4 regions of the Cytobacillus sp. FSL R7-0680 genome follow, and region 1 is predicted to be linked to each of the others. Evidence: riboswitches for the same ligand, from Rfam matches in the RefSeq annotation. Region 1 holds a riboswitch; each other region holds the start of a gene.
What was found. Region 1 has a riboswitch for S-adenosylmethionine ahead of MKY26_RS00120 (2,3-diketo-5-methylthiopentyl-1-phosphate enolase). Riboswitches for the same ligand answer to the same signal wherever they lie in the genome.
Positions count from the first base shown of each region.

Region 2: it holds a riboswitch for S-adenosylmethionine, as region 1 does, so the genes downstream of both, MKY26_RS13425 (O-acetylhomoserine aminocarboxypropyltransferase/cysteine synthase family protein) here and MKY26_RS00120 (2,3-diketo-5-methylthiopentyl-1-phosphate enolase) in region 1, are expected to answer to the same signal.
Region 3: it holds a riboswitch for S-adenosylmethionine, as region 1 does, so the genes downstream of both, MKY26_RS01530 (PLP-dependent aspartate aminotransferase family protein) here and MKY26_RS00120 (2,3-diketo-5-methylthiopentyl-1-phosphate enolase) in region 1, are expected to answer to the same signal.
Region 4: it holds a riboswitch for S-adenosylmethionine, as region 1 does, so the genes downstream of both, MKY26_RS13720 (iron-containing alcohol dehydrogenase family protein) here and MKY26_RS00120 (2,3-diketo-5-methylthiopentyl-1-phosphate enolase) in region 1, are expected to answer to the same signal.

Region 1 is NZ_JBBPAO010000001.1:15,529-21,065, forward strand. It holds gene MKY26_RS00100 (GNAT family N-acetyltransferase) at 1-431, shown strand, start outside; gene MKY26_RS00105 (1,2-dihydroxy-3-keto-5-methylthiopentene dioxygenase) at 468-1,001, opposite strand; gene MKY26_RS00110 (methylthioribulose 1-phosphate dehydratase) at 988-1,617, opposite strand; gene MKY26_RS00115 (2-hydroxy-3-keto-5-methylthiopentenyl-1-phosphate phosphatase) at 1,614-2,279, opposite strand; gene MKY26_RS00120 (2,3-diketo-5-methylthiopentyl-1-phosphate enolase) at 2,283-3,497, opposite strand; SAM riboswitch class I at 3,596-3,699, opposite strand; SAM riboswitch class I at 3,899-4,052, shown strand; gene mtnK (S-methyl-5-thioribose kinase) at 4,199-5,383, shown strand; gene mtnA (S-methyl-5-thioribose-1-phosphate isomerase) at 5,380-5,537, shown strand, end outside.
Region 2 is NZ_JBBPAO010000001.1:2,694,509-2,700,045, reverse strand. It holds gene MKY26_RS13455 (acyl-CoA dehydrogenase family protein) at 1-1,383, shown strand, start outside; gene MKY26_RS13450 (arsenate reductase family protein) at 1,600-1,956, shown strand; gene gcvH (glycine cleavage system protein GcvH) at 2,043-2,426, shown strand; gene MKY26_RS13440 (toprim domain-containing protein) at 2,572-2,934, shown strand; gene MKY26_RS13435 (thioredoxin family protein) at 2,939-3,262, shown strand; gene MKY26_RS13430 (hypothetical protein) at 3,534-3,869, shown strand; SAM riboswitch class I at 3,958-4,063, shown strand; gene MKY26_RS13425 (O-acetylhomoserine aminocarboxypropyltransferase/cysteine synthase family protein) at 4,144-5,460, shown strand.
Region 3 is NZ_JBBPAO010000001.1:295,150-300,686, reverse strand. It holds gene MKY26_RS01535 (aliphatic sulfonate ABC transporter substrate-binding protein) at 1-786, opposite strand, end outside; gene MKY26_RS01530 (PLP-dependent aspartate aminotransferase family protein) at 811-2,610, opposite strand; SAM riboswitch class I at 2,687-2,797, opposite strand; SAM riboswitch class I at 2,979-3,079, opposite strand; gene MKY26_RS01525 (NUDIX hydrolase) at 3,146-3,772, opposite strand; gene MKY26_RS01520 (MBL fold metallo-hydrolase) at 3,806-4,756, opposite strand; gene yhbH (sporulation protein YhbH) at 5,023-5,537, opposite strand, start outside.
Region 4 is NZ_JBBPAO010000001.1:2,733,907-2,739,443, reverse strand. It holds gene MKY26_RS13730 (methionine ABC transporter ATP-binding protein) at 1-888, opposite strand, end outside; gene MKY26_RS13725 (MetQ/NlpA family ABC transporter substrate-binding protein) at 928-1,749, opposite strand; gene MKY26_RS13720 (iron-containing alcohol dehydrogenase family protein) at 1,746-2,861, opposite strand; SAM riboswitch class I at 2,954-3,069, opposite strand; gene MKY26_RS13715 (hypothetical protein) at 3,149-3,724, opposite strand; gene MKY26_RS13710 (hypothetical protein) at 3,934-4,245, shown strand; gene MKY26_RS23395 (GNAT family N-acetyltransferase) at 4,179-4,472, shown strand; gene MKY26_RS13705 (hypothetical protein) at 4,591-5,537, shown strand, end outside.

The DNA of each region.
Region 1 (5,537 bases):
AAGGACGCCCACAAGATTTACCTGCTTATACTAAAGAAAAATTCAAGAAGAAAATCGAGCAATGGAGCAAGCAAGATGATGCCTGGCAATTATCTGAGTTTGGTATATTTAGAGAAAATGATGGTGCACATATAGGAATAATAGAATTGTATCGAACACAGAGGAATGGCAAGGAGTTAGTACTACTTGGTTATGCAATTCACAATCAATATTGGCGAAAAGGATATGGAAAAGAAAGCGTAGTAACGATCATACCTTTTATTTTTGAATATTTACAACCTGAAAGAATAGAATTACATATTGATAGTGATAACCTCGCCTCCATTCATTTAGCAGAATCTATTGGTTTTAAATATGAAGAGAAACAGTCTCAATTTTCATTTGATAGTGGAGAATGGAGCGAATTTTTTATCTATTATTTAGAGAAATAAGGAGAGGCCCCCGATTATGAAGGAGCCTCCCTGATATTAAGCGTTCAATTTTTCTTTCTCGTAAACAGGTACCCAACCTTCTGGTGTAACAAAGAGGCGAATAGCAACAACTTTTCGATCATCAGATAAAGTAAAATAGTGGCGCGTGTTTACGGGTACAGAAATTAAATCACCTGGATCTAAATGGACTTCAAAAAACGATTCATCTTTTCCTTGGATAATAAAGACTCCATGCCCACTTACGATGAAGCGGACTTCATCATCGGTATGATGGTGTTCTCTTTGAAAGTTAATTAATAATTCATCTAAATTTGGCGTACTGTCTGAAAGTGAAATAACATCTGCAGCTTTGTAGCCGCGCTTTTCAGAAATGGTTTTGATTTCAGTTGAAAATGCATCTAGTATGGCTTGCTTTTCATCATCAGATAAATCGTATTTTTCGTGTAATGTCACTTCTAATTGCTCAATGTTCCAATTTTCATAGATGACTTCTTGTGCAGTTAAAAATGTAGATACCTCTTGTTGATCAGTAATCACTTTTTCTTCGTTTTTGAATTTAATAATGGCCATGTAAAACGCCTCCTTTTAATTGAATAAGAGATAATTTATATTGAAATAAAAATTCGCAAGCCTCTAATAATTTTTTCGCTTCAAACCCATCGACTCCCCAAACAGTAATCCCGTGGTTGTGAATTAAGACTGCACCTTTCTCTTTGCTGACGTAAGCAGAAAAGTGATCCGCTAATGTAGGGATATCCGCATCATTGCGAATGATCGGGATGGTGAGTATATCATCTTCTCCCCATAGTCCAAATGCTTTAATTAACTCTTGATGCTGAAAAGATACTACACCTTCTTGATAGAAAAGCTCAGAAATAACATTATTAGCAACTGTATGAACATGAAGACTTGCTCCTGATGACGTTTTCTTATAAATTTCACAATGTAATAAAGTCTCAGCTGAAGGTTTAGATGACGTGTTTTCTAGGGGCTTTCCTTCTAAGTCTACTAATAAAAAATCATTAGCTGTTCTCTTTCTTTTATCAAGTCCGCTTGAAGTGACTAAAAAGCTGTTTTCATCTACGCGAATGGATAAATTACCACTAGTACCCATAAACCAATCTCTGGCTGCTAATTCATCTTTAATATCAGCTAATGTATCCCACTTTGTTTCATACGTTGTCATGATTTCGCACCAACTAGTTCATCGAGGTATTCAATGCAATCATGGAAGGTTTCGAAAGGTGTATAAGAAATACCAGTTTCTTCACATTTTTGAATTAAGAAATCTCTAGCAAGTACGGCATCTGCTATTTTGGCTGCTTCAAAGTCTGTAATCGAATCTCCAATAAGAATATTAAAGTGTTCAGGAGAAGAGTGTTTTCTAATAATGGTTGGTTTACAACAGCCGCAACCTTGTGAAGAACATAGTTCATCACACTGGTGTGGATAGTGAATATCTATTGTTTCTAAAGCAAAGCTTGCGTGATTGCAAAATACTTTCGTAAATGGCCCATAAGGTTCAAGTACTGGTTCTAAAAAAAAGTCAATCCCACCACTAACAATATAAAGAGGGATACCGTTTTCATGTGTATATCTAACAAAAGCTGAAAATCCTTCACGAATTTCTGCACTATTTAATACAAAATGGATAATCTCTTCTTTTTTACTTGTTGGTAAAAGTGAGAAGAGATTTTTAACACCCTCTTGGATAGAGATATTTTGAGCTAAAATATCTTCCTTGATCTGTTTTGCCTCAATAGGACCGAAATGCTCCATAATCTTTACAATGTTGTCGTTATTCGTAATTGTTCCATCGAAATCACAAAAAATCATTGGTTTTGTCATCTTTTATGACGTACCTCCCCATTTTGCTAATGCTGCTTCTAATTCTTGCGCTTTTGTTGCACGATGAGTATTTTGTTGTATGACGTGATCAATGGCTTGCCTAAAAGCTCTCACGCCAGCTGCTGCTCCTTCAGGATGACCATGGACCCCGCCGCCAGCATTAATTATACAATCATTGCCAAAGTCATGATAAAGCAACGGCACTAAACCTGGATGAATGCCTGCTGAAGGGACCGGGAATGCCTGATTCAAGCCATTTTCTTCGGTTAACTGTCTAGCGATAGCTAAGGTTTTTTCTTTTTCCATGGCAACAGAACCATATGGAGAAGGAAATAAAGAGAAATCTGCGCCTGCTAAGCGAGTAAGATTACCGAGTAATAAATCAGGAGCCACACCATAGAAGTTTGAAGAAGTATAGGCCCCACTATATGCAGGATGTGCCATGATAGGTAACTGCACTTCATTGTTTTCAGCTAGTGTTTGGAGCATATCTAGACCGTAAGTGTGAACATTGAATAATAATGCATCCGCACCTAATTCGCTCGCATGTTTTGCTTTATCTACTAAATCCATTGTTCTCCCAGATAAATTGACTGCATAAAGTGTCCTTTTTCCAGTCTTTTCATAGACTTCATCTAGTATTTCTTTACCTGCGATAATTCGGTCTTCAAAAGAGATGTTGACATCAAAAAGAATTTCATCATCTTTTACAATATCAACGCCCCCCATAGCCTGGTCTCTTAACTGTTCTCTTAAAAAGTGAATATCCCTGCCGATAATGCCTTTAAATATACTCATAAGTAATGGGCGGTCTTGAATATTTAGTTTCGATCTTATATTTTTTATACCGAATTTTGGTCCAGGAAAACGGGAAAGATCCTCATTATCAAATTCCAGATTTAATAATTTTACTTCACCATCTAGAGATAACTTTCCAAATACAGTTGTTAAGATTGCTGGAATATCAAATGTGAAATTATATGTAGGGTAGGCGATACTAATTTCGCACCTTACTTCACCGAATCGATTGGGATGTTCATCATCATAAAATTCTTGTAGTGCAGTGACTCTGCCTTTATGTTTTAGTAATTGTTTTTGCTCAAGTAATGGTAACGCTGTCCACGAGCCTATCGTTAATCCTAAAGCGATATCCTCTGCTTTTTTCTCTAATGAACCGGGTCTTGCGTATACTTGATAAGTTGCAATTACATCTCCCATATGAGAACCCTCCCTGATGATTTCGAATTAACATTGACAATAAAAAACCCTCTTCTTAATCAATAAGAAGAGGGTTAGTTCGCAGTGATAGAACCTTCTCCTTATCTGTCAGCATGATTGCTGCAAGAATTAGCACCGTGTTCATTTAGAATCGGTTGCCGGGCTTCATCGGGCTCGTCCCTCCGCCTGCTCTTGATAAGAAAATTTATGATTATCGTTTTAAATTTTTGCACAATTGTATTATGTCACCAGGTGTTTTATCTGTCAACAGAGAATTTTTTACGTTATATGACAAAATTCTTTTCCTTAAAAAGATGAAAAGTTTTAAAAAAAAGATTGACACTTTTTTATAATCGGTGCTAGTATTTGCTCAAGATATTTCAAAAAATGAATCTTTTATACTCTTATCAAGAGCAGGTGGAGGGAAATATGGCCCGATGAAACCCAGCAACCGACCGTAATATCGTTGTGAAACGAGGCGCAGCTAGAGAATTTCTGCGCCTAATGTAAGGCACGGTGCTAATTCCATTCAGAAGTTATTCTGAAAGATGAGAGGCAAAATCGTAATGACGAATGCCTCTTTCTGTACAGGAAAGGGGCATTTTTGTTTCTGTAATGACAAAGCAGGTCCGACTACATCTCTTCATGTAGTCACCCCTGTTTTGTGCCACAGATAAATAAAGAAATAAGGGGGAAGAGATATGGCTGTTTTAGATAATATAGGTTATCGCGCTTTGACAGAGGAATCAGCGTGTGAATACGTGAAGAGTTTAAAACTGTTTTTACCGGATGAAAAAATGACGGTGGAAGAGATTGGTGATGGTAATTTGAATTATGTTTACCGTATTACTTCTAATCATAAAAGTGTAATTATTAAGCAAGCACTCCCTTATGCAAAAGTAGTCGGAGAAAGCTGGCCTCTAACACTTAAACGTGCAAAACTGGAGGCAGAAGTGCTTAAGAAGCATGGTGAATTCGTTCCTCACCTCCTCCCAGCAGTACTAGCATCAGATGAAGAGCTAGCATTAACTGTGATGGAGGATCTTTCCCATTTGACAATTGTAAGAGACGGATTGATTCAAGGGGATCATTATCCGAATTTATCAGCTCATATTGGTGAGTACTTAGCAAAGACATTGTTTTCAACTTCAGATTTTGCTCTTCATCCGTTTGAGAAAAAGAAATTGGTCGCTAAATTTTCAAATCCTGAACTATGTAAAATCACTGAGGATTTAGTATTCACCGATCCATTTTTTGATGTGGAAACGAATGATTTTGAAGCTGAGTTGGCTGAAGTGGTTCAGCAACTATGGGCTAATGACAAGTTGAAACTTGAAGTAGCCAAAATAAAATATGCTTTTCTCACAGAAGCAGAGAGCTTACTACATGGTGACCTACATACAGGGAGTATATTTGCGAGTAAGAGTGAGACGAAGGTGATCGATCCTGAGTTCGGCTTTTATGGTCCGATTGGATTTGATGTCGGTCAATATATTGCCCATCTCATTTTCCAAGTACTTGTACGAAACGAAAACGATAGAATCGTTATTCTTCAACAGATAGAAGAAGTATGGGATGTGTTTTCTCAATATTTTTCAGAAGCTTGGCAAAATTCTGTTGTTAATCCTTTTACGAAAGTACCAGGCGCTCTAGAGTCTTTTCTAGCTAAAGTATTTAAAGATGCTATCGGAGTAGTAGGGTGTGAATTAATTCGGAGAACAATCGGATTGTCGCATGTGAAGGATCTTGATGGAATAGAAGATAGTTCAATTAGATTATATGTGAAGAAGGCAACGATTCAATTAGGTTCATCCTTGATTATTAATCGCAAAAACATAGTAACAATCTCGCAACTTCTTAAGGAACTGGAGGCGTATACATCATGAGTATACCAACACCAATTGAATGGCAAGAAGGTAGATTGAAAATTCTTGATCAAACCTTATTACCCCATCAAACAAGATGGATAGAACTCGAAACCATTGAAGATGTCTTTGAGGCAATTATTCAGTTGAAAGTAAGAGGGGCGCCAGCTATTGG
Region 2 (5,537 bases), 2.7 Mb from region 1:
TACTTACCGGTGCTTGCGACAGGCGAAAAATTAGCTGCCTATGCACTAACAGAACCAAGTTCAGGATCTGATGCATTAGGAGCAAAAACAACTGCTAAATTAAACGCAGAAGGCACACATTATTTATTAAATGGGGAAAAACAATGGATTACGAATGCTGGGTTTGCCGATGTGTTCGTTGTTTATGCCAAAATAAACGGTGACCAATTCACAGCTTTTATTGTTGAAAGAGAATATCCGGGTGTATCAACAGGTGCTGAAGAAAAGAAAATGGGTATTAAGAGCTCGTCTACAAGAACACTTATTTTAGAAGATGCACAAGTACCAGTTGAAAATGTACTAGGTGAAATTGGTCGTGGTCATGTCATTGCCTTTAACATTTTGAATATTGGTCGTTACAAACTTGGTGTAGGTGCAGTAGGTGGTTCTAAGCATGCCTTTAAATTAGGGGTAACTTACGCTAACCAACGTCAACAATTCAGTACGCCTATTTCTTCTTTTAATTTAACGAAGGAAAAATTCGGAACAATGGCAAGTAAAATTTATGCAGCTGAAAGCTCCGTTTACCGTACAGTGGGTCTATTTGATGACAGAATGAGTCAATTGAGTGATGAAGAAGTCAAAGACGGTAAAGAAGTAGCGAAGTCTATTGCTGAATATGCAATAGAATGCTCACTTAATAAGTTCTTCTCTACCGAAGTTCTAGATTATGTAGTTGATGAGGCAGTTCAATTACATGGTGGTTATGGCTTTATGGCAGAATATGAAGTAGAAAGAGCTTACCGTGATTCTAGAATCAATCGAATCTTCGAAGGAACAAACGAAATCAACCGTCTTTTAGTACCAGGAACGTATGTTAGAAAAGCAATGAAAGGTGAACTGCCTTTATTCGAAAAAGCAATGGCACTTCAAGAGGAATTGATGATGATGATGCCAGAAGAGCCAGGTTCTGAAGCATTAGAGCAAGAGAAATATCTTGTAAAGAACGCTAAGAAAATCGCATTACTTGCAGCAGGTTTATGTGCACAAAAATACGGAAAAGCTTTGGATAAAGAGCAAGAAGTTCTTGTGAATATTGCTGATCTGGTTTCTTACGCCTATTCTATGGAATCTACTGTTCTTCGTACTGAAAAAGCCATTGTAAAAGACGGAGTAGCAAAAGCTGAGCAAAAGCTATTATACACACAAATTTTCTGCCAAGAAGCATTTAATCAAATTGAGTTGATTGCGAAAGAAACTTTAGTAGGTGTGGAAGAAGGCGATACATTACGAATGATGCTTTCAGCGCTTAAGAAGTTTACGAGACATACTCCAACAAATGTAATTGCGAAAAAACGTCAAGCGGCTGAGAAAATTATTGAAGCTGAAAGGTTTGTAGTATAATATTTATCTTGAATAAAGTGAAGGAAAGTAACCTATTTACTTCCTCCATTTGCGAAGTTTATGACTTGAGGCTCAAGAACAAATTTGGGCCTCTTTGTTTTGTTTTTAATATGATAATAATTACAATTCTTCGTTATGAAAATAAAAAGAAATATGTTATGCTAATGAAACGATAGTATTCATGAATATAGGTATGATAAAATAGGTGGTGAAAACATGGCACTTACTTTCTATTGGTATCCTAAATGTGGTACTTGCCGAAAAGCGAAAAAATGGCTAGATGAACATGAAATAGCCTATGATGCAATACATATAGTGGAAAATCCTCCATCCCGCAAGGAATTAGAAGATCTTTACAAAAAGAGTGGGTTAGAGCTAAAAAAATTTTTCAACACAAGCGGTCAAAAGTATCGTGAGTTAGGATTAAAAGACCGAGTGAAAACGGCCTCAGAGTCGGAACTGTTAGATTTATTAGCATCGGATGGAATGTTAATTAAACGTCCATTAACAACGGATGGTACGAAAGTAACAGTCGGATTTAAAGAGCTAGAATTTGAACAAAATTGGCTGTAAATGGTGGATGCGCTTTATACGTTTTAAACGATCGTTTATTCGGTCATTAAAATAAACAATTTCCTAAATTAATGGAGGTATGAAACATGAGCACACCTAAAGAATTACGTTATTCAGAAGAACACGAGTGGGTAAAAACAGAAGGAGATAAAGTTCGTATTGGTATTACATACTTTGCTCAATCAGAACTTGGAGATATCGTATTTGTTGAGCTTCCAGAAGTAGGAGATGAAGTAACTGCTGATGAACCGTTTGGTAGCGTAGAATCTGTTAAAACAGTTTCTGAGTTATATGCACCAATTAGTGGTAAAATCGTTGAGATTAACGAAGAACTTAGCGATAGTCCAGAATTTGTGAATGAATCTCCTTACGAGAAAGCATGGATGATTGTTGTTGAGCCATCCGATGCAAGTGAAATTGACAAGCTAATGACAGCTGAACAATATGAAGAAATGACAAAAGAAGATTAATTGTAGTTAAATAAAGAAGGTCAAATCATTAAATGGTTTGACCTTTTTCTAAATTTCTATATAGACATACCAGATGAGTGCTGAAAAGTTTTCAAATGTAAAAAGGCTTACTATTATAAAATATATAAATGATATATATTAGGTGATGAGCATGCATATAGAACATGGCAATAAAGTGATTATTGTTGAAGGTAAATCTGACAAACGAAAAGTGAAAGGACTAATCAGAGAACCTGTAGAGATCTTATGTACAAATGGAACGATTGGCACTTCGAAGTTGGATGAATTAATTGATTATTTAATTGGGAAGGAAGTCTATATATTAGTCGATGCTGACGCATCAGGAGAAAAACTTCGTAAACAATTTAAGAGAGAGTTACCAGAGGCAGAGCATATCTATATTGATAAAATGTATCGTGAAGTCGAGGCGGCACCTGCGCATCATTTAGCTACAGCCTTAATAAGTGCAAATATAGATATATATACCGAGTATTTAGATAAAGGATGATAACATGATTGACTGGTCAAACAATGACTTAAATGATTTGATCGCAAGGAAGCAATCCGGCTTATTTTATTTATTTACTCCTATGTGTGGGACATGTCAAGTTGCCGGGAAAATGCTAACAATTACTGAGCAACTGTTGCAGAACCTTCCTATAGGTAAAGCCGACCTGAATTTTTTGCCAGCAGTGGCAGAAAAGTATGAAATTGAAAGTGTACCGTGTTTACTTGTGTTTAAAAAAGGAGAGTTAGTTGATAAGCTTTATGCTTTCCATTCAGTACCTTATTTACTTGAACAAATTCAATCATATGAATTACAGTCTCAATTTTAAAACCACTTATTGTTTAGGAATAAGTGGTTTTCTTATGCTTTTAATCAAGGGGGGTTGCGTAAATGTTTAATTACACCCCTCACTCATTCTAGGCAGATGAATCGATGGGATATTTCTTTTTTCTGTCGATAAGTCTAGCTTTTGACATATTTCTCGGGAAATAGGTTGTGAACATTGTTGGAAATAAATGTTCTGTCAGTTAAAGTCGATAGTTAGGAGAAGGAAATCATTTCTTGGAACAGAATTATAGAATATAAGACGCGGGCTGGGGGTGGTTTCAATAGAGGAACTCATTTATCATTTTAATCAATCTTTAAGAGTAAATGATCATATTTTAATGATGTTAAAGGAACCTATAAGGATTCGAGTAGAATTAGAACAAAATCTAATGTATTTGACATTAGACCGTAAAAGGCTGCTAATTAAACATACTCGCCCATTGAAAAATTATCATATAAACATTCAAACTACTGCTGACCACTTTCATTCTTTGCTTCAAGGGCGTACGAGTCTAAAGAAACAAGTGGATGAAAAGCATATCATCCTTAAGTCGACTTTTAGACAATTATTAAAATTAGATGCCATTTTCGTATTAAATCAAAAATAATCATAAATACATCAAATGTCCTAAAAAAAGATTGACTTCCCAAAAAAAGGTTGTTATTCTATCCTTAGAATAATTAGAAAATTAAATATTCTTATCGAGAGTGGTGGAGGGACTGGCCCTATGAAACCCGGCAACCGGTTGTTTGATACACGGTGCTAATTCCAGCAGAGCATAAAAGCTCTGGTAGATAAGAAGAGATGATAAACCCTCTTCTTTGTGAAGAGGGTTTTTGGTCGTCTTTTCTTTCCAATTTAAAAAAGAGGAGAGATGTAAAATGGCAGAAAAAGAAAAGCAACTTCGATTTGAAACAATTGGTGTTCATGGTGGGCTAAAACCTGATCCAGTAACAGGGGCAAGAGCGGTCCCAATCTATCAAAATAATGCTTATCAATTCCAGAATACAGAGCATGCGCAAGACTTATTTGGCTTAAAAGAAACAGGATATATTTATTCTCGTATTCATAATCCAACGGTTACTGTGTTTGAGGAAAGAGTTGCATTGTTAGAAGGGGGAACAGGCGCATTAGCATTAGCAAGCGGGCAAGCAGCCATTTACTTAGCTCTTCTTAATATTGTTCAAGCGGGTGATGAAATTGTAGCTGCCTCTAATTTATATGGAGGTACATATAATTTATTTACAGTCACTTTACCAAAGTACGGCATCAACGTTAGGCTTATCGATATTAATAATGAAGAGGAACTACGAGCAGCAATCAATGAGAAGACACGAGCTGTATTTGCCGAAACCATTGGTAACCCGAGTTTACAAGTACTAGATATTGAAACAGTTTCAAATATCGCCCATGAACATGGTGTGCCGTTAGTGGTTGATAACACATTTGCAACTCCTTATCTATGTCGGCCGATTGAGCATGGCGCAGATATTGTTGTTCATTCTGCTACGAAATGGTTACTTGGGAATGGGACGACAATGGGGGGGATCATTGTTGACGGTGGTAAATTTGATTGGAACTCAGAGAAGTATCCAGGATTAAGTCAGCCGGATACAAGCTATAACGATTTAGTATATAGTGAGGCACTTGGCCCTGTAGCATATATTACTAAAGCGAGAGTGCAGCTTCTAAGAGATTTAGGTCCAGCACTAAGTGCACAAAGCGCCTTCCAATTTACGTTAGGTTTAGAAACGTTAACGGTTCGAATGAAAGAACATATTGCTAATACGAAAAAAATTGTGCAATATTTAAATAATCACTCTGCTGTTAATTGGGTACTTTATCCGGGCGATGACAACCATCCTAATAAAGAATTAGCAGACAAATATTTATCTAAAGGTGCAGGGGCAGTTGTCGTTTTTGGCATATCTGGTGGGCGTGAAGCAGGTGCGAAGGTTATTAATTCGGTTGAGCTGTTCGCACATGTAGCGAATGTAGGTGATGCAAAAAGTCTTATTATACATCCAGCAAGCACAACGCATCAACAACTTAATCAAGATGGGTTAAAACAAGCAGGTGTACCTGAAGACTTAATCCGATTATCAATTGGAATTGAAAATGTAGAAGATTTGATCGATGATCTTGAATCTGCTATTGAAGCGGCAACCGGTATTGCTTCATTAAATATAAGGGTCTAACAACTATTATTTCAGATTTGACACCTACTTCAATGACATGATACTATTACACAGGTACACAAAAAAATTCAATATAT
Region 3 (5,537 bases), 280 kb from region 1:
TGCCAGTATCTCTGCCGCTTCTTCAGGATTTTCTAATACCCATGTACGAGCTTTTTCATAAAGCTCAATTACTTTTTTCACTTGTTCAGGATACTTCTCAGCAAATTCGCTTCTCACATTTAATGTGCCATAAGTGTTAAAATCGATATTTCGATAAATAAATTCTGTGTCTGCTTCAAGTTCTAATTTAGCCATATGGGGATCTAAACCAGCCCAAGCGTCTACTTGCCCTGTTGTTAATGCCGTTCCACCGTCAGCATGTTGCAAGTTAACGATTTCAACATCCGCTGATGTTAATCCGGCTTCATTTAATGAGCGCAGTAAAAAGATATATGGATCTGTTCCAATCGTTGCTGCTACTTTCTTTCCCTTCAAGTCTTCAACTGATTTGATAGCTGATTCTTTCGGTGCAACTAATGCCGTCCATTCTGGTTTTGAGTATATATAGACTGATTCAATTGGAGCACCATTTGCTTTTGCAATTAATGCCGCTGCACCTGCAGTTGAGCCAAAATCAACACTGCTACTATTAAGAAACTCAAGTGCCTTATTACTTCCTTGACTGAGGACAAACTCAACATCAATATCATCTTCGGCAAACGCTTCTTCTGCCCAGCCGAATTTCTTTAAAACTACACTTGTTGGAGAATAATAGGCATAGTCTAAAACAATTTTTTCTGGTTTTCCTTCGTCATTACTATCATCAGTGCTTGCCTCACTATCTCCGCAAGCACTAATGAATCCAATTGATAAAACGACAATTAAAAATACGAACCATTTTTTCATCGATGACTCTCCTCAATCTCGGTTTTAAATTTCACAAGCAAAGGTTACAATAGAACCTCTTAATCTCTGTGCCTCTTTATATGTGCAGCGATTTTGTACCACTTCAAGTCCGGCTTCTTTTGCTATTTCAACTGCTTTTGGTGAAATGACACCTTCTTGTAGCCAGAAAACTTTCGGTTGGATTTCTACTGCCTCTTTCGCCACTTCTATCGCAGCTTCAGGGCTTCTAAATACTTGCACAATATCAATGGTAAAAGGAATGGATTTTAAATTTGGATATGCCTGTTCACCTAATACTTCTGTTTCTCTTGGATTAACTGGCACGATTTGATAACCTAATCTTTGCATTTTTCTTGCTAAACGGTAACTTGGTCTAGCAGGATTTCCACTTAATCCAACAACAGCTATCCTTTTTGCTCTTTGCAGTTCTTTGCCATCCACATCTTCTTTTAATGAGGATGATTGTAATGCCCATCGAATAACACCTTCATCATTTACTGCTGTTTCTCCTTTTTGTTCTCCCTTCGAAGAAATACCAGTCGCTTCATAGAAGGCTTGATCTAAGTCATTGGTTAAATCTCTAACCGATTCAATCCCAACTGATAAACGTATGAGTTCCTCACTTACACCGCTTTTAATTAAATCTTCTGCACTTAACTGTTGATGTGTGGTTGAAGCCGGATGAATAATGAGTGACTTCGCATCACCTACATTGGCTACATGAGACCACAATGCAATTGTATCTATCACTTTTTTACCCGCATCTCGGCCACCTTTAATACCGAAGTTCACAATGGAACCGAAGCCAGTGTTTAAATATTTCTTCGCGAGTTCATGCGCTGGATGCTCTGCTAAACCTGGATATGCGACCCAATCGACAGCTGGATGAGCGTTTAAGAAATGGGCTATCTTCGCTGCATTTTCCGTATGTTTCTCTATACGTAAATGGAGTGTTTCCAATCCTTGGAGTAAAAGAAATGCACTATGTGGGCTTAAAGATGACCCAAAATCGCGCAGCAACTGAACACGAAGTTTTGTACTAAAAGCGAGTGTACCAAACTCATTCGCATAAACAATACCGTTATAACTTGGATCTGGCTGAGTAAAACCAGGAAACTTATCATGATTCCAATTAAATCGTCCGCCATCAACTACAAGTCCGCCAATTGTTGTTCCATGACCACCAATCCATTTTGTTGCCGAATGAATGACAATATCTGCTCCCCATTGGATTGGTTTGCAAAGATAAGGTGAAGCGAAAGTATTATCAATAATAAGGGGAATATCATTATCATGAGCAATATTTGCAACTGCCTCTACATCTAGGACATGAAGACTTGGGTTCCCAATAATCTCTCCATATAAAGCCTTAGTTTTTGGCGTAATCGCTTTACGGTAATTCTCAGGGTCAGATCCATCAACAAAATGAACTTTAATCCCATATTTCGGAAGTGTTATGGCAAAAAGATTATATGTTCCACCATAAAGGTTCGACGCTGCAACAATCTCATCACCCGCTTGGGCAATATTCATAATTGAAAGAGCTATAGCTGCCATTCCAGATGAAGTCGCTACTGCCGCTACCCCATCTTCTAATAAAGCAATACGTTTTTCTAATACATCTACCGTTGGATTACCGATTCGTGAATAGATATTTCCCGTCTCATCTAATGAAAATAGGCTTTGCGCATGGTCTGTATTATGAAAAACATATGAACTTGTTTGATAAATAGGAACTGCACGAGATCCCGTTGTCGGGTCTGGTGATTGACCTCCATGTAATAAAATCGTCTCATCATCATAAGTGTTAAATTGATTCGTCATTATATACTCTCCTCTACTTTTTAGTCGGATGATTAAAATAAATAACCCCCTCTTCATAAGAAGAGGGGGTTGCCTCATCTTATCTTCCAGACATTTACTGCCTGCAGGATTTAGCACCTTTTCAAGCAATTGCTTGAAGGTTGCCGGACTTCATAGGGCCTGATCCCTCCGTCACTCTCGATAAGAAATATTTTATTTTTTAAAGCGTTAATACTTTAATTACAAATAGAATTATATCCAAAAAATGATTTGTCGTCAATATGAAATCTGAATATATTTTATATTCCAATAAAATATTAGCTCTATCACATAAAAAGCCCTTCTACCTAGAAGAGGCAGAAGGGCTTTGAATTAACGAGCTCACCTTCTCCTTATCTTTGGATAATATCCTCTGAAATTAGCACCATACAAAAGATTGCTGGTTGCCGAGGCTTCTCTGGGTCAGTCCCTCCGCCTCTCTGGATAAGAAGTTCATATTTATTTGTTTAACATCATATACCCTTTTATAGGGAATCGTCAATAACATTTTGAAAATTTATTTATTTTCATCCTGGATAAGCGTCAAAAAATGATACAGTATCTTAGCTGTTAACCCCCATATCACATGACCTTTATAAGTATAAAAAATTTCTTGCATCCTCCGCGTTTGCCATTTATATTTTTCCCCATTAGGAATGAGATGATAGGGAAAGCTACTATTAGGCTCTGGCTTCATCTCAATATAATGAATAGATGGTCCCTCTTTCAAAAAATAAGCAAGTGGTACTGTGAAAATTTGATCCACTTCCTCTGGATTTAGCTTAAGATCACTGATGCTCTCTATTGTGCCTACAAACGGATAAATCACTGTATCATAAGGTGTCACTACATAATCAAGTTCTGAAAAAACAGAGACTTCTCCAATTGGGATACCTAACTCTTCACTGGTCTCCCTTTTTGCCGTCTCTATTAAATCCACATCGTCTTGATCCATTTTCCCCCCAGGAAAGCAAATTTCCCCTGGCTGTCTTCTCATAGATAAAGACCGTACTTCAAACAAAATATGTATTTCTCTATCTTTTTCTATTAGGGGAAGAAGAACAGCGAATTTAACCAATCTGGAGCTACCCAATATATCTGATTGACGATGCTGTATCTCTGATCTTATTTCTTCCAAATCCATGTTAATTACCTCCAAACCACACGACTTAAATCTTTATTTCACTTTCTGCAATCTATCAATCATCCCCATTGTGCAGACATTTAAATCTAAGCCTATTAGCTTCTTATCCTCTGCACTAAGTTCAACATCGTGCGCTGTTAATAAATAATGTTTTACTTGTTCCAACAATTCCGATTGTATGGCTTCTTGCATTTTTATTATGTCATTTCCTTGGAGAAAAACGTCATCTGCAACTGAAGTAAATATAGGTAACCAATAACGAATTTGAGTAAAAACATCCTTTGGTTCAGGGCCCTCACCATAATGCCCAAAAAAGATATGTTGTGGTTGAAGTGATTCGATTTTTTCAACAGAAGATAACATCGCCTCTGGATTAAATTGATTAGGAGAAGTCGATGGCAGAACTAATGGATAACCTTTTCTTGCTATGTTAGGATAAAATACGCCAATTGTATCGCCAGTAAAGAAGCCATTACTTTTCGAATCATGGATTGAAAAGTGGTGCTTTGCATGGCCAGGGGTATCATAGAAAGTTAACAAACGCCCACCGATATCCAATGATTGTCCCTCTTCCATCGCGACTAATCTCTTCTCATCAATTGGCACAATCGGATTAAATAGTTGATCAAAATCATCGCCATATACCATTCTAGCACCAGCAATTAATTTACTAGGGTCAGCTAAATGCCGTTTACCTCTTGGATGAACATATACTTTTGCTTCTGGACATTGTTCTAAGAACAAACCAGTTCCCCCAGCATGGTCTAAATGTACATGAGTGACAATAATATGCTTGATGTCTTCAAGGTTAATGTTCAATTCCTGCATTCCTTCTATAAGATGGGGAATCGAAGGACTAGCACTTGTTTCAATCACTGTTAATTCTTCAGCACCTAATATATACGCCCCCGTACGCTCAGGTGTTTGTAAATCCATTAAATCAATCAGTTTAATATCATTACCTAAATCTTGAATTTTGTGCAAAGGAAACCCCTCCATATTACTCTTTATGAAAATTATGACATAAGTAGATGAAGAGAGCTACTTAAAAGAATTACAGATAAAAGTGCTCAAATCTACATAGGGCTAAGTCAGTTGAGCAAAAAAAAACACAGCATCAATCGCTGTGATATAACTAAAAAGCTCGATTGCTTTGTTCTCATCATTTTTCAAAACCTGCCTCCGAAACGCTCGTAAGTAAGCTATTACACTTCAGAACTTAGTTGCGAACCTTTCAAAACAGGCTCTCATTAAGCCAACTTTTCCTTCTGTTCTTGTTCTTTAAAAAAGCCTTTCATCGCATGGAATACATCAGCCTTCTGCTTTAAAATATAATAACGGAACAAATCATTTTTTATATTTTTGTATGCTGACATTAAAGTGGAATGGCGGTTATATTGATTCACTTCCCCGTAGCCAAACATACTTGATACTTTCATTAACTCTTCAACAAGTTTTACACATCTTGCATTATCTGAAGTTAAATTATCCCCATCTGAGAAATGGAATGGATATATATTATATCTGACTGGGTTATACTTTTGATCAATTAACTCCAATGCTTTACGATAAGCAGACGAACAGATTGTGCCGCCACTTTCTCCTTTAGAAAAGAAATCTTCTTCTGATACTACCTTTGCTTCTGTATGATGCGCAATAAATTCAATTTCTACCGTTTCATATTTCGTTCGTAAAAACCGAGTCATCCAAAAGAAGAAACTTCTCGCCATATATTTCTCCCAGATACCCATCGAACCACTTGTAT
Region 4 (5,537 bases), 2.7 Mb from region 1:
AATATTACCAGATAAGATATTAGGGAAAATATCATATTTTTTCGTTACTAATGCAAGTGCAGGATCACCTGATGATTCACCAAAGAAAGATAATGTTGCCACTTGGCCACTTTCACTTAATTCCTCTAATAGATCATCGGGGATATCATGTGAAAATAAGCTATTAACGAATCTTTTTGTTGTACTGTGTTGAGGAGAGGTAAAGATATCCTTCGTTCGTCCCTCTTCAATAATTTCCCCATTTTCCATAACGGCCACACAATCGCAAATCCTTTGGATAACATTCATCTCATGTGTAATAAGGAGAATCGTAATCCCTAATTCTTTATTGATTTTTAATAGCAAATCAAGAATTGCCTCTGTTGTATCTGGATCTAAGGCGCTTGTTGCTTCATCGCTGAGTAATACTTCTGGTTCATGCGATAATGCACGTGCAATAGCAACCCTTTGCTTTTGGCCACCAGATAACTCAGCTGGATAAGCATTTTGTTTTTCACTTAAACCGACAATCTCTAAATATTTATTAACGCGGCTCTTTACTTCTTTCTTATCTAATCCTGTTAGTTTAAGAGGGATAGCAATATTATCATAAACTGTTGCTGTTTTTAATAAGTTAAACCCTTGAAAAATCATGCCGATATGACTTCTTGCTTCACGGAGTTTTCCTGGTGTCAGCGTGGTTAAATCCACCCCATTGACTTTTACAGAACCATTATCAGGTTTTTCAAGTAAGTTCACACAGCGAATTAATGTACTTTTACCAGCGCCGCTGTATCCGATAACCCCGTAGATTTCTCCTTGATTCACTGATAGTGAGACATCCTTTAATGCATGGATGCTTCCTTGTTTTCCTGTAAAGGTTTTGGTTATATTCTTAAGCTCTATCATGATTTGATGCTCCCTCCGTAACGCTCATTTTTAATCATTTTACCAAGAGACGATAACTGATCCGTCAAATTCCTCTTCAACAAACTTTTCAATTTCTTCACTGCGGTAGATATCAGCTAATTTTTCAAGAATTTCATCATCTTTATTCTCCGTACGGACAGCAGCGTGGTTTACGTAAGGTGAATCCTTAGGCTCGATAAAGATAGCGTCTTTAGAAGGGACAAAACCGGCTTCAATTGCAAAGTTCGTGTTAATAGCTGCAGCGTCAAGCTCTTCTAGCTGACGAGCGATTTGAGCAGAGTCAAGTTCAATAAATTCATAGTTACCATTGTTTTTTTCAATATCACGAACTGTTGAATTAATACCTGTTTCAGGATCTAATTCGATTAATCCCGCTTTTTCAAATAGTAATAGAGCTCGGCCACTATTTGTTGGGTCACTCGGAAGACCGATTTTTGCGCCATCTTTTAATTCAGCTACATCTTTTACATTGAGTGCATAGATGCCCATCGGGAATGAAACGGTATCAAAAGATTTAACTAAATCTAAATTTCTATCTTCTTTAAATGCATTAAAATAAGGCTCTGTTTGAAAAATGTTTAAGTCAATCTCTTTTTCAGCTAATGCGACATTTGGCATCACATAATCAGTAAATACTTGTGATTTAATGTTGATATTTTCTTCTTTAGCTAATTCAATTACTTTTTCTAAGATTTGCTCATGTGGACCTGCAGTGACACCAATGACTAATTCTTCATCGTCATATAATCCTTCTGTAGAGTTGTTGGCTTCATCACTACCACATGCAGCTAAGCCTGTTAAAGATAATAAGACTGTTCCAGTTAGTAACCATTTTTTCATGATGTTTGAACTCCTTTTTGTTCATTTTGTTTTTCTAATAATCGAAGTGCTTGTAAAACAGAATGTTCACTTATCTCGTTTTTCATAAAGTGAATAGATTCAGTTGGGCGTATCGCCTTTTTTACAATTGTCTTCATTAATTGCTCATCATTCACATCAATAGTTAGACTAGAGAGACTACTTGGCAATTGCCAGCTCTCATAAAACGGGAGAAGGTAATCAACTTCCGTCCATTTTTCTTCAATGGCCAATTGACCAAGAATCCCGTAAGCGACTAATTCCCCATGAAGAAAATCTTGGGCTGCATCCGCTACGGTTAGTCCATTATGAAACGAATGGGCACCAGCGATTCGTCCTGCTTTTTCGCCGAATCCACCGACCATACCCCCAGTCATGATAATCGTTTCAATCACACGGATAAGTGCTTTTGAGGTTTCGTTTTTGGCTACTGATTGTAGTGCGGCTTCACCATCATTAAGCAATGTATCTCGGCAAATTTTAGCTGAAAATTGCGAAATTTGTTTAGGTACAGGAAGTGTTTCTTCAGGGTAAAAACTTTCAATTAGAGCTTCAGCTTCATAAAACTTGGCTAATGTATCCCCAATTCCTGCTTTTAAATAAGTAATAGGCGCTTTAGCAATAATTTCAGGTTCAACCAATACGAGGGTTGTCGCAATAGGGAACTCTGTATAATGAGTAAAGCTGCCTTCTTCATTATAAAAAACACTTAATGGTGTCCATGCGGCACAGGTAGCTGCGATTGTTGGTATAAGAATGGATTGAACAGATGCTTCAATCGCAACTGCTTTTGTTATATCTAATGCTGTCCCACCACCAATACCTATTACGCCATTAGCACCATCATTTGTTATTATTTCTTGGATGTCATGGACCTTTTTTAAGGTAGTGTGACCATCTATATAATGAAGGTGAACGTTGTTATCTATTACTTCCTTGGGCAAGTAGGGTTGCACGGCTTGCCAAGCTTTTTTACCGGTTATTATATGGTATTTGGAAACAGAAATATCTTTAAGTAGGTCGGGGAGTTCTGTTAGAATGCCTGAACCTAATAAATAATGTCCTGGAGCCCCTTTTACGATTGTTACAGTCATTTCCTCTCCTCGTTTCTCTTTTGATGTGATGATAAAAACAAAAATGCCTCTCATCATGAGAGGCATAAATATACTAGAATAGTAGTAAACCTCTCTCATATATCAAAATACCAAAAAGTATTTTGCAGGATTTAGCACCTGTTCATATGGGTATATGAATGGTTGCCGGGCGTCGCAGGGCCAGTCCCTCAGCCGCTCTTTATAAGAGAAAATGCTTTATTAAATTATATTCATAATATTATCTATTACATGAAAAGTCAATAACATAATTGAAATTAATCATTAAACTAGTGATGGTGTTCTACTTGTGGGGTGTTTTCTTCAATCGGATGAATTGAGTTCTTCGCTTCTTGATGAATTCCCGATGCACAGATAATGGCGATGCTTAATAAGAATGTTAGATAGAAGGGCACAGGTCGATTTTTCAATGCTTCCTTTAATGAATGTTTTTTGTGCATGAGAAGCATCATGGCAAAAATACTAATTAAATAAATCAGATCCATGCTAATGATCATAAATGTAACTTCACTGGGTACCAACATAATGCCTAGCATTGCCCCCATCATACTTCCCATGAGACTTGACGCTTGAGCTTCAACGAGTCCGTTTGTTTTAAACGGTAGTCCTATAAAAATGGCAATGACAGCGCTAATGAGAATTGATAATACAGTTGCTTTAGCCATTTCTGGTAACCACACAGATATAATCAAACCGATTGTTAAGCTACTCGTCATACCAACCACCATGGGAATACATTTAGAATATTTTGTAGCTATTTCTTTCTTTTTTCTAACGGCACTAATAAAGAAAAAGAAACTGTAGCCGACAACTAGAAAAAGACTGAACAAAGCAAGCATATTCAAATTACCCTCCTTTGGATGCTCATAAAATATCTCGATGCCTCCTTTCATATATATTTTGTATCGTAGTGATTATGTCAGTGCAATGATAAGAAACTTTTTATACTGTTCATTCGTAAATGAATAAAGCAATATTTTCAAACTAAGAAAAGTGGTAGTCTTGGTTTATAAGTTTTCATTCAGAACAGTTTTATAAAAAAAGGAGTTTTTATATGGGGGAAGAAATAAAGATTAGACCGATACATATAAATGATGCAAGAGATATTCATGATATGCATAGGCAAGATTCTATTATTCAACAAACAATGGCCTTATCATCGGGGAGATTAAAAGATATTGAAGATTATATTGAAGGACTTACAAAAGAAGACGATGTATTTGTTGCAGAATGTAACGGTCATGTTCGAGGGATAGCTTCCTTAGAAGAGAGAAGTGGAAAGTTAAGATATAGCGGAATGTGTCCATCTCTATTAATGAAGAAGTACAAGGAAGAGGGATTGGCAAGACGCTTCTTGAGCGAATAGTAAAGCTTGCCGATGAAGAGTTAGGACTCATCAGATTAGAGTTAGATGTATGTGCAGATAATATAAGGGCGATTGCATTATATGAAATGTTTAACGAGGCTTTGTCTAGCTCCGGACGCCATCGGCTCGAGGTCATAAGCCAATCCGTCAAAAAGGTTAAAAAACAACCTTTCTGCCGGCTCGTCTTATGCTTGTCACCGATAAGCGGGCGCCCTGCGCTTTTCTAATTTATAGATGTCATTATTATGGGAAGAATTAAAGAGAACCTTTAAATAGAAACGATTTAATGTTAAAATTTCACTTCCTGCACGTTAATTAAATCATAACTAAAGGAGAACAGCTGCTTTGAATCACTTAATAATGGAACAACTAAAAACCTATTTTAAAGGAATCAACCCAGATGATTTAGTTATGGAGCAGATGGAATTTGAAGAAAATGTGTATGATATCCTGTTGGAAGATTGGGGAGAGTCAATTGGCTCGGTTCGTATGGATGAATTAGGTGTGGCAGAGTTTTTCATTTATACGGATGAACTAGATGAAATTCCAGGGGAAATGAGTAAGTTTGATATGATCATGCAAGCAGAGCAGTTTATAGAAAGGTTCTATGATTCGACTTTCAGGCATGGGTTATATTTGTCAGCATACATTGACTTAGGTGAATATCATATGATTTTATATAATCGCAAAGATGAGCGGTTGAATAAGGAACTCCCTCATTCTGGAATTAGTTTTACAATGCTTAGTAATGGGGTATTAAGTGCAGTCGAAAGAGAAAGCATGGATTTTGAACTTGTCTATCCCAAAACACTGATTACGAATGAAGAAGCGAAGCGGATTTATTTAAATCATTTAAGGATTCTACCTGTTATTGCAAAGTATGATAATGACATATTTGTCAATGGTGATGATGAGTATCACTATGTTTATCAGTTGGAGGATTTTATTCTTGGTGTACACACAAATGGGGGAATACTTACCTCGGATTCGTTTGGTGTTGGCAAAACGCTGATGACATCCTTACCCGATTTGGCTGAATTTATAGATATTTATACATTGGCGGGAATGACGGAAGACCATATGCTTGTAGCTGAAGCAAAAACGAAAAGTGGTAGACTAGAGGTATGGAGTAAGTTACCTAAAAAATCTTTACGGGTGAGTGAGGAAGATTTATTAGATGATGAATTAGATATCCCTGGTGCGATAAAATTTGTATTCAATGCGGATGGAAGACTGCTTAAATTAATGGGCTTAGATGATTCTGAAACGTTTGTTTCTGGACATGTTAATTC